2 regions of the Streptomyces sp. 2-1 genome follow, and region 1 is predicted to be linked to the other one. Evidence: riboswitches for the same ligand, from Rfam matches in the RefSeq annotation. Region 1 holds a riboswitch; the other holds the start of a gene.
The links. A riboswitch is a leader RNA that binds a small molecule or an ion and turns the genes downstream of it on or off. The one in region 1 is predicted to bind ZMP and ZTP.
Positions count from the first base shown of each region.

Region 2: it holds a riboswitch for ZMP and ZTP, as region 1 does, so the genes downstream of both, ACN20J_RS44300 (bifunctional 5,10-methylenetetrahydrofolate dehydrogenase/5,10-methenyltetrahydrofolate cyclohydrolase) here and ACN20J_RS30390 (glycine hydroxymethyltransferase) in region 1, are expected to answer to the same signal.

Region 1 is NZ_CP183383.1:6,877,703-6,882,105, forward strand. Features, by position in the region: gene ACN20J_RS30380 (glutathionylspermidine synthase family protein) at 1-605, shown strand, start outside; gene rocD (ornithine--oxo-acid transaminase) at 714-1,919, opposite strand; ZMP/ZTP riboswitch at 2,093-2,179, shown strand; gene ACN20J_RS30390 (glycine hydroxymethyltransferase) at 2,212-3,657, shown strand; gene ACN20J_RS30395 (hypothetical protein) at 3,673-4,188, opposite strand.
Region 2 is NZ_CP183383.1:10,142,489-10,146,891, forward strand. Features, by position in the region: gene ACN20J_RS44295 (CU044_5270 family protein) at 1-769, shown strand, start outside; gene ACN20J_RS44300 (bifunctional 5,10-methylenetetrahydrofolate dehydrogenase/5,10-methenyltetrahydrofolate cyclohydrolase) at 770-1,618, opposite strand; ZMP/ZTP riboswitch at 1,639-1,725, opposite strand; gene ACN20J_RS44305 (nuclear transport factor 2 family protein) at 2,024-2,398, opposite strand; gene ACN20J_RS44310 (hypothetical protein) at 2,586-2,882, shown strand; gene ACN20J_RS44315 (hypothetical protein) at 3,013-3,240, shown strand; gene ACN20J_RS44320 (hypothetical protein) at 3,588-4,403, opposite strand, start outside.

The DNA of each region.
Region 1 (4,403 bases):
CCTATCTGAAGGAGACCGCGGAACAGGCCGGCCTCGACACCTCCTGGATCGCCATGGAGGAGATCGGCTGGGACCGCCTCTCCGGCCGCTTCGTCGACAAGCAACTCCGCTTCATCCGCAGCTGCTTCAAGCTCTACCCCTGGGAATGGCTCACCACCGACCGCTTCGCCCCGCACGTCCTCGCCACCCTCGACAACGGCGGCGGCACGGGGACCACGATGTGGATCGAGCCGGCCTGGAAGATGCTGCTCAGCAACAAGGCCCTCCTCGCGATCCTCTGGGAGCTGTACCCGGACCACCCCAACCTCCTCCCCGCCTACCTCGACGGCCCACGCGAACTGGCCACCACCCGCGGATACGTGGCCAAGCCCCTGCTCGGCCGCGAGGGCGCCGGAGTCACGGTCCACGAACCGGGCTCCGCTCCCGTCCTCCGCGAAGAACCCTGCTGCTACCAGGAGTTGGCACATCTCCCTTCCTTCGACGGCAACCGCGTCGTCCTCGGAGCCTGGGTCGTCGAGAACGAGTCGGCAGGCCTCGGCATCCGCGAATCCTCCGGCCTGATCACGGACGAGTACGCCCGCTTCCTGCCGCACGTGATCCTGTGACCCCCCGGCTGTCCACCGGCACCGCGCCGGGCGCCCCCGGTCCGGCGAGACCAGAGGGGCCTGCGGGATCAGAGGGGCCTGCGAGACCGGCGAGACCGGAGGGGCCGGTCACACCCCCAGCACACCCCGCAGCTGCGCCAGCCCCCAGTCCAGGTCCTCCTTACTGATCACCAGCGGCGGCGCGATCCGGACCGTGGACCCATGGGTGTCCTTGACCAGCACACCCCGGTCCATCAGCTTCTCGGAGATCTCCCGCCCCGTGCCGTACACCGGGTCGATGTCGATCCCCGCCCACAGCCCGCGCCCCCGCACCTGGGTGATCCGGCCCGAACCGGCCAACTGCCCCAGCTCCCGGTGCAGATGGTCGCCCAGCTCGGTGGCCCGCCGCTGGTACTCGCCCGACCGCAACATCGCGATCACCTCCAGTGCCACCGCACAGGCCAGCGGATTCCCGCCGAACGTCGACCCGTGCTCACCCGGCCGGAACACCCCGAGCACCTCGCGCGACGACACCACCGCCGACACCGGCACGACCCCGCCCCCGAGCGCCTTGCCCAGCACATACATGTCCGGCACGACCCCCTCGTGCTCACACGCGAAGGTCCGCCCCGTCCGCCCGAGGCCCGACTGGATCTCGTCCGCTACGAACAGCACGTTCCGCTCCCGCGTCAGCTCCCGTACGCCCGCGAGATAACCGGCCGGCGGCACCAGCACCCCCGCCTCGCCCTGAATGGGCTCCAGCAGCACGGCCACCGTGTTCTCCGTGACCGCCGCGCGCATCGCCGTCAGATCCCCGTACGGCACGATCTCGAAGCCCGGCGTGTACGGACCGAAGTCCGCCCGCGCCTCGGAATCCGTGGAGAAGCTGATGATCGTCGTCGTACGCCCGTGGAAGTTGTTGCCCGCCACGACGACCTTCGCCATCCCCTCGGGCACGCCCTTGACCCGGTACCCCCACTTTCGGGCGGTCTTCACGGCCGACTCGACCGCCTCCGCGCCCGTGTTCATCGGCAGCACCATCTCCATGCCGCACAACTCGGCCAGCCGCGCGCAGAACTCGGCGAACCTGTCGTGATGGAACGCCCGCGACGTCAACGTCACCCGCTCCAGCTGCGCCTTCGCCGCCTCGATCAGCCGCCTGTTGCCGTGACCGAAATTCAGCGCCGAATACCCGGCCAGCAGATCCAGATAGCGGCGCCCCTCGACATCCGTCATCCAGGCCCCGTCCGCCGTCGCCACGACGACCGGCAGCGGGTGGTAGGTGGGCGCGCTGTGCGCTTCGGCCGAGGCGATCAGTTCTTCGGTGGTGCTCACGGGGTCTCCGTTTCCGGCCGCACAAGGGCTCGTGACCTGCTTCTTTTCCCGCTTCTGTGCCAGAGCTCCGGCCCGCCTCCCTGCCGGCCGTACGACTGCGTGTGGCCCCTTTCCTATCGTCGCTCGCATGGTGGACGCGGGAACCCGGTGAACCGGCGCGCCCGGTACGCTGATCCACGGGCCGTGACTGGCGCGCTGGGATGGGATGGACCATCGGGGAGCGGCCCATGAACTGTGTGCCGTGCGCCTGGGCCGAACCGTGAACGCCGAACGCCCACGTCCGGAGGCCGTCATGCCAGAGCCCCTCTCCAACGAATCCACCGCCTTCCGCAGCGCCCTCGAAGTGATCCGCGCCGTCGAGCCCCGCGTCGCCGACGCCATCGGGCAGGAAGTCGCCGACCAGCGCGAGATGCTCAAGCTGATCGCCTCCGAGAACTACGCCTCCCCGGCCACCCTCCTCGCGATGGGCAACTGGTTCAGCGACAAGTACGCCGAAGGCACCGTCGGCCGCCGCTTCTACGCCGGCTGCCGCAACGTGGACACCGTCGAGGCCCTCGCCGCCGAGCACGCCCGCGAGCTCTTCGGCGCCGAGCACGCCTACGCCCAGCCGCACTCCGGCATCGACGCCAACCTCGTCGCCTTCTGGGCCGTCCTCGCCGCCCGCGTCGAGGCCCCCGCCCTGCAGAAGGCCGGCGTCCGCAACGTCAACGACCTCTCCGACGCCGACTGGGCCGAACTGCGCCAGGCCTTCGGCAACCAGCGCATGCTCGGCATGTCCCTGGACGCCGGCGGCCACCTCACCCACGGCTTCCGCCCGAACATCTCCGGCAAGATGTTCGACCAGCGCTCCTACGGCACCGACCCCGCCACCGGCCTCATCGACTACGAGGCCCTGCGCACCTCCGCCCGTGAGTTCAAGCCCCTGATCATCGTCGCTGGCTACTCCGCCTACCCCCGTCTCGTGAACTTCCGGATCATGCGGGAGATCGCCGACGAGGTCGGCGCCACGCTCATGGTCGACATGGCGCACTTCGCGGGCCTCGTCGCCGGCAAGGTCCTCACCGGCGACTTCGACCCGGTGCCGCACGCCCAGATCGTCACCACGACCACGCACAAGTCGCTGCGCGGCCCGCGCGGCGGCATGGTCCTGTGCGACTCCTCCCTCGCCGACCAGGTCGACCGCGGCTGCCCGATGGTTCTCGGCGGCCCCCTTCCGCACGTCATGGCCGCCAAGGCGGTCGCACTCGCCGAGGCCCGCCGCCCCGAGTTCCGCGACTACGCCCAGGCCGTCGTCGACAACGCCCGCGCTCTCGCCGAGGGCCTGATGCGACGCGGCGCCACGCTGGTCACCGGCGGCACCGACAACCACCTCAACCTCATCGACGTCGCCTCCTCCTACGGCCTCACCGGCCGCCAGGCCGAGTCCGCCCTGCTCGACTCGGGCATCGTCACCAACCGCAACGCCATCCCCGCCGACCCGAACGGCGCCTGGTACACCTCCGGCATCCGCATCGGCACCCCGGCCCTGACCACCCGTGGCCTCGGCGCCACCGAGATGGACGAGATCGCCGGCCTCATCGACCGCGTCCTCGCCACCACGGAGCCCGGCACCACCGCCAAGGGCGCCCCTTCCAAGGCCCAGCACATCCTGGACCCGAAGATCGCCGACGAGATCTCCCACCGGGCGACCGACCTCCTGACCGGCTTCCCGCTCTACCCGGAGATCGACCTCGGCTGAGACCGAGGCCCCGACTCACAAGTCGATCAACTCCTGTCGTGACTCCCGCGGCGGCCCAGGCTCACGCCCGGCCGCCGCGCGGCGTATCAGCAGGGTGCCGCCCGAGCCGAGGGCGAGGCCCGCCGCGAGTCCGGCTATCGCCCACCCCGGGCCGCCCGCGGGACCGGCCGCACCGCCCGTCACGCGCCCCGGACCGAACAACTCCTTCCCCTCCAACTGGTCGTAGACCGACCGCGGTGCCCGATGCCAGCGGATGTCGTCGTCGTTCACGTCGACCGCCGGGTCGCTCCGTATCCAGGGTGTGCCGTCGTCCGCGAGAAACAGCTGGTCCTGGCGCCCCATATAGATGTCGCCCCCGGGCGCACTCTCCGTCTCGGGCCAGCCGCCCACGCCGGTAGTCCCCCAGATCACGGTGGCCCGCACGGCAGGAAAGTCGCCCTCCAGCCACTCCTGCGGAACCTTCTCCGTGTCCGTGGCCGACGGCCCCAACAGCCGCCAGAGCCGCGCGAAGTACGGATCCCCCGAACGCACGCTCGTCGTTCGCCCGCTGCCGTCCCCCGCCATGACCACGGCCAGGTTCGGAACGTCGGGATCCGGCGCCGGGGCCGGCGTCGATGGCGATGGCGATGGCGATGGCGATATTGGGGCCGCGGACGGCACCGCCGCGTGTGCCCGAGGCGCCCCGAGCCCGGCGAGAGCCACGACGACAAGCGCGGCTATGACGCACACGGTTCCGGCAGACACTC
Region 2 (4,403 bases), 3.3 Mb from region 1:
CCTCGCGGGCCCGAGCACCACCCCCGCCGTGGCCGCGCCGCGCCCGCTGGTGGTCCGGGCGGACTCCACCCCCGTACCGCTGGACCGGCTGGCCGAGCGTGCGCGCGGGGCAGCCGCGGACGGTTCGTCCGGTCCCCGCAAGGGCACGCATGTGCAGTCGTGGAGCATGGGCATGTCGGAGGACAAGCCTCCGATCACGCTCCCCGTGGAGCGCATCGTGCGCTGGAACGCGGACGACAGCCACACGGAACTGGTCGTCGCGACCGACCCGCGCCACCCGGGCCGGCCGGTCCTCTCCGACGCGGACGGCGATCCGGGCCTCGTCGACGACGGTCACGTCATCAGCGAGCAGACCTTCCCACCGAGCTGGAGCGACGCCCCGCCCGAGTCGCCACCGCCGCATGACGCCGAGCGGCTGCGCGCCTATCTGCAGGAGGCGCAGCACACCGACACCCCGCTGACCACGCCCGAACTGCTGGACGCCACACGGCTGTTGCTCGACACCTGGACCCTCGGCACCCGTGAGGACGCGGCACTCGCCCGAGTCCTCGCGGACGCCGACGGACTGCGGTCCGTCGGCCAGGTGACCGATCGCCTGGGCCGGCACGGTCAGGCGTACCTGTACGACGGCACCGGCTACCGGCAGATGCTGATCATGGATCCGGTCACCGGTGCCGTCCTCGGCCTGGAGAGCACCGCCACGACCGCCGAGCCCGAGTACGGACTCAAGGCCGGTGACGTCATGGACTACAGCGCGTGGATTCGCTGATCAGGCGCCGGTCTGCCGCGTGGCCGCCTCGACGGTCTGGGCCAGCAGTGTGGCGATCGTCATCGGACCGACCCCGCCCGGTACGGGAGTGATCAGCGAGGCCCGCTCCCGTGCGCTGTCGAAGTCGACGTCGCCTATGTTGCCGGGGTTGTAACCGGCGTCGACGACTACCGCGCCCGGTTTGATGTCCTCGCCGCGGATCAGCCGGGGCCGCCCCACGGCGGCCACCACGATGTCCGCCTCCCGCACGGCCGCCGACAGGTCGGCCGTGCGCGAGTGGCAGTACGTCACCGTGGCGTCGCGGCCGAGCAGCAGCATCCCCACCGGCTTGCCGAGGATCGCGCTGCGGCCCACCACGACGGCCCGCTTACCGGCCGGGTCGACGTCGTACTCGTCCAGGAGCCGCATGATCCCGCCGGGCGTACACGACGCGAAGCCCGGCAGACCGAAGCTCATCGCCGAGAAGGACGCCAGCGTGACCCCGTCGACGTCCTTCTCCGGAGCGATCGCCTCGAACGCCGCGCGCTCGTCGATGTGGTGCCCCATCGGGTGCTGCAACAGGATGCCGTGCACGGTGGGGTCGGCGGACAGCTCGGTGAGCGTGCCGATCAGCTCGTCCGTCGTGGTCCCGGCGGGCAGAGCCACGTGCCGCGACTCGATACCCGCCTTGCGGGAACGGTTCTGCTTCATCCGTACGTACGTGACGGAGGCGGGGTCCTCGCCCACCAGCACGGTGGCGAGACAGGGCGCCACCCCCGTGCGTTCGGTGAGGTCGGCCGCCCGCTTGGCCGTCTCGTCGACGATCCGCCGGGCGAGACCGGTGCCGTCCATCAGCTGCGCCTGGGACATGAGCCACTCCTGAGCGTCGTAGAAGATGCCCAGGCGCGCGGCGAAGACGTGTGTGTCGGGCCGCTCCCCGGTGGTACTCCACCTCAGCGCCAGTCACGGCCTGCCACCACAGTACGCGTCGCCGGAGTGGCATTGTCGTCGAGCCGGGCCGTAGGCGTCTTCCTCCGGCCCGGCCGTCGGGTCCACGTACGGCTCACCGAGGCGGGATACGACGCGTTCGAGCGGCACGCGGCTTCCGAAGAGCATGGCGAGAACGGGCTGCTCTCAGTGCTGTCAGCAGGAGAGAAGCGGACACGCGCCGACCAGCTCCGGAAGCCGGTCGAGGCCGCAGAGGCCTCGCCGGACGCGACTGAGCCGAAAAGGTCCAGGTCAGACGGGTCGTGATCCGGACCCTCGGCATTCCCCTTACACCTCTTCGGCGTCCCATACCTGCAGCACCGTCTGGTCGACGATCTTCCCGTCGCGCAGCGACATCATCGAACTCATGAGCACCCTGACGCCGTCCGCGTACTGACAGGACTCGGTGAAGGCGACATGGTCGCCCTGGATCACACACTGCTCCATCTTGTGTGTCATGTCGCGGCTGTAGACGTCGTCGAGCATCTCGCGGATCTGCTCGCGGCCGTGCATGACCTTGGGGTGGCTGGGCTGGGTGTTGCGGTCGACGACGCGCATCTCCGCGTCGTCCGCGTACAGCGACAGGAGCGCCGACGCGTTCTGGCCTTCGATGCCCCGGCGCAGCGTTTCGGTGTTGAAGGCGGGGCTTGCCGCAGTGCCCATGGTGGACCTCCTTGTGGACCACTGGCGAAGGCCGCGGCCCGCTGCGGAGCGGGCCGTCGAGGGCCTCTCCCTTCTGAGACTCCTCCGGCACGGCGGCCACGGCAAGCGCAGGCGGACCGATGAGCCTGTCGGGTGAGGGGCCCGGTGCGGCCGTGTCCGTGGACGGCCCGCCACCGTTGCTGAAGGCATGATCTCAACACGACGTATCGTCGCCGCCGTTGGCCTCGCCGTCGGCGTCACGGGCCTTGCCGTACCGTCCGCGAGCGCTGCCACCACCCCGGAGACGGGAAAGGTGAACCCCATCGCGATGCTCGACTCGCTCGCCGTGAGCGACCTTCCCGCGGAGCACAAGGCCCAGATGCCGAGGGTCTCCGACCAGCTCGACAAGCTCAACGAGCTGAACGGCCTCTACCAGCTGGAGCAGCTCCACCAGGTGACCGACCTCGCGGCCCCCGCCATGGGACTGGTCGGGGCCGTCGAGTAGGGCCGTCGAGTACCGAACGGCCCGGTCCGTCGGCGCGCGTCTCGTGGGGAGGCGCGCGCCGACGTCGTTCCAGGCGAAACGGCGGTGGCCCCCGGATGCGCGCCGGGGCGGTCCGGGTGAGGCTGAGGGCATGTCGGAACATCCCGTAGTGGTCGTGCACCCGCCGCAGGAGGAAGGCGGCAGGCGCGTGACGGTCCACGGCGAGCCGATCGGCGTCGCCATGAACCTCCCGGACGTCGTCGAGTTCCTGCGCCGCGCGGGCCTGGAGTTCGACGAGAACGAGGTCGCCGTGTCACCGCTGATCGAGTGGCGTGGCGGAGGACCGTCCTACTGGGGGCCGGAGCCGCGCCGCCCCTGACGGCCGGGCGCAGGTGAGAGGGCGCATGTAGGGGCCCACGTCCTTCCTCGGTAGTACCTCGTCCATGGGGACTGCCGCCACGGGACCAGGACGAAGGCCTCCATGGGCACGATGTGTGAGGGCGCGGCGGCGCGGAGGCTGGTGGTACCAGGAATGAGGAGGCCGCCATGAACCGCCGGATCCGCATCCGTCCCACCCGCCGCACGACCACCGCGCGCGACACGACGATCGACCGCAGGACCCCCTCGGGCCGACTCCTGCCCTATTGATCGCCCCACTGACCGCGTCCTAATGACCACGCCTACTGACCGCGCCCTCCTGACTGCCGTACCGGCCACTGGCGGACGTCAGCAGATGGTCTGGGTGCTGTTGACCAGGGTGTTGTTGCGGAACGTGGTGTTGTCGCCGCAAGGGCTCTCCCTGATCGAGGAGTTGGTCACCCTCAGGTTCTGGACGGTGATGTCCGAGTTGTTGGGGAACTCCGAGCGGGCCGCCAGCCGGATCTCGCCGCCGCCCGTGACACTGCCGCTCTGGGCGGCGAGGTTCACGTTGTAGCAGTTCTCGATCAGGATCGCGTTGTTGCCGGTGTTGGAGATGGTCACCCGGTCGATGGTCGCGCCGCCGCTCTCGGAGACGCAGAAGACGCCCCGGCCACCGCCGCGCGCCACGACCTCGCCGACCCGCACATTGGTCGGGTACGCGCTGCCGATCCGGCCGTTGCGGTTGGCCATGCGGAAGGCCGCGTAACCCGTACCGGCGCCCGCGCCGTCCGCGTCGACCTTCGCGACCGTCGCATTGATGGTCTGGTTCAGCAGGAGACCGGACTCGCCCACATTGCGCGCGGTGACCGTGCCGATGGTGAGGCCGTCGACCCCGTACGTCTCCACGGCGTGGCTGCTCGCCCCGGAGACGTACACGTTGTCGATCCGGACGTTGCGTGTCCACTGGCTGGTGTCGCCGCGGTTGTCGATGCGTACGCCGAGACCGCGTGAGAGGCGCATGTCGATCTGGCCGAGCACGACGTTGGTGACGTTACGCATGAAGACGCCGTACAGCGGGGTGCCGGTGAGGTTCAGGTGCTGGACCTCGATGTCCCGGGCGCCGCGTGCGTACACCGGGGCCTGGTCGCCGGTGCCCGAACCGGTGACGTCGATGGTGCCGCA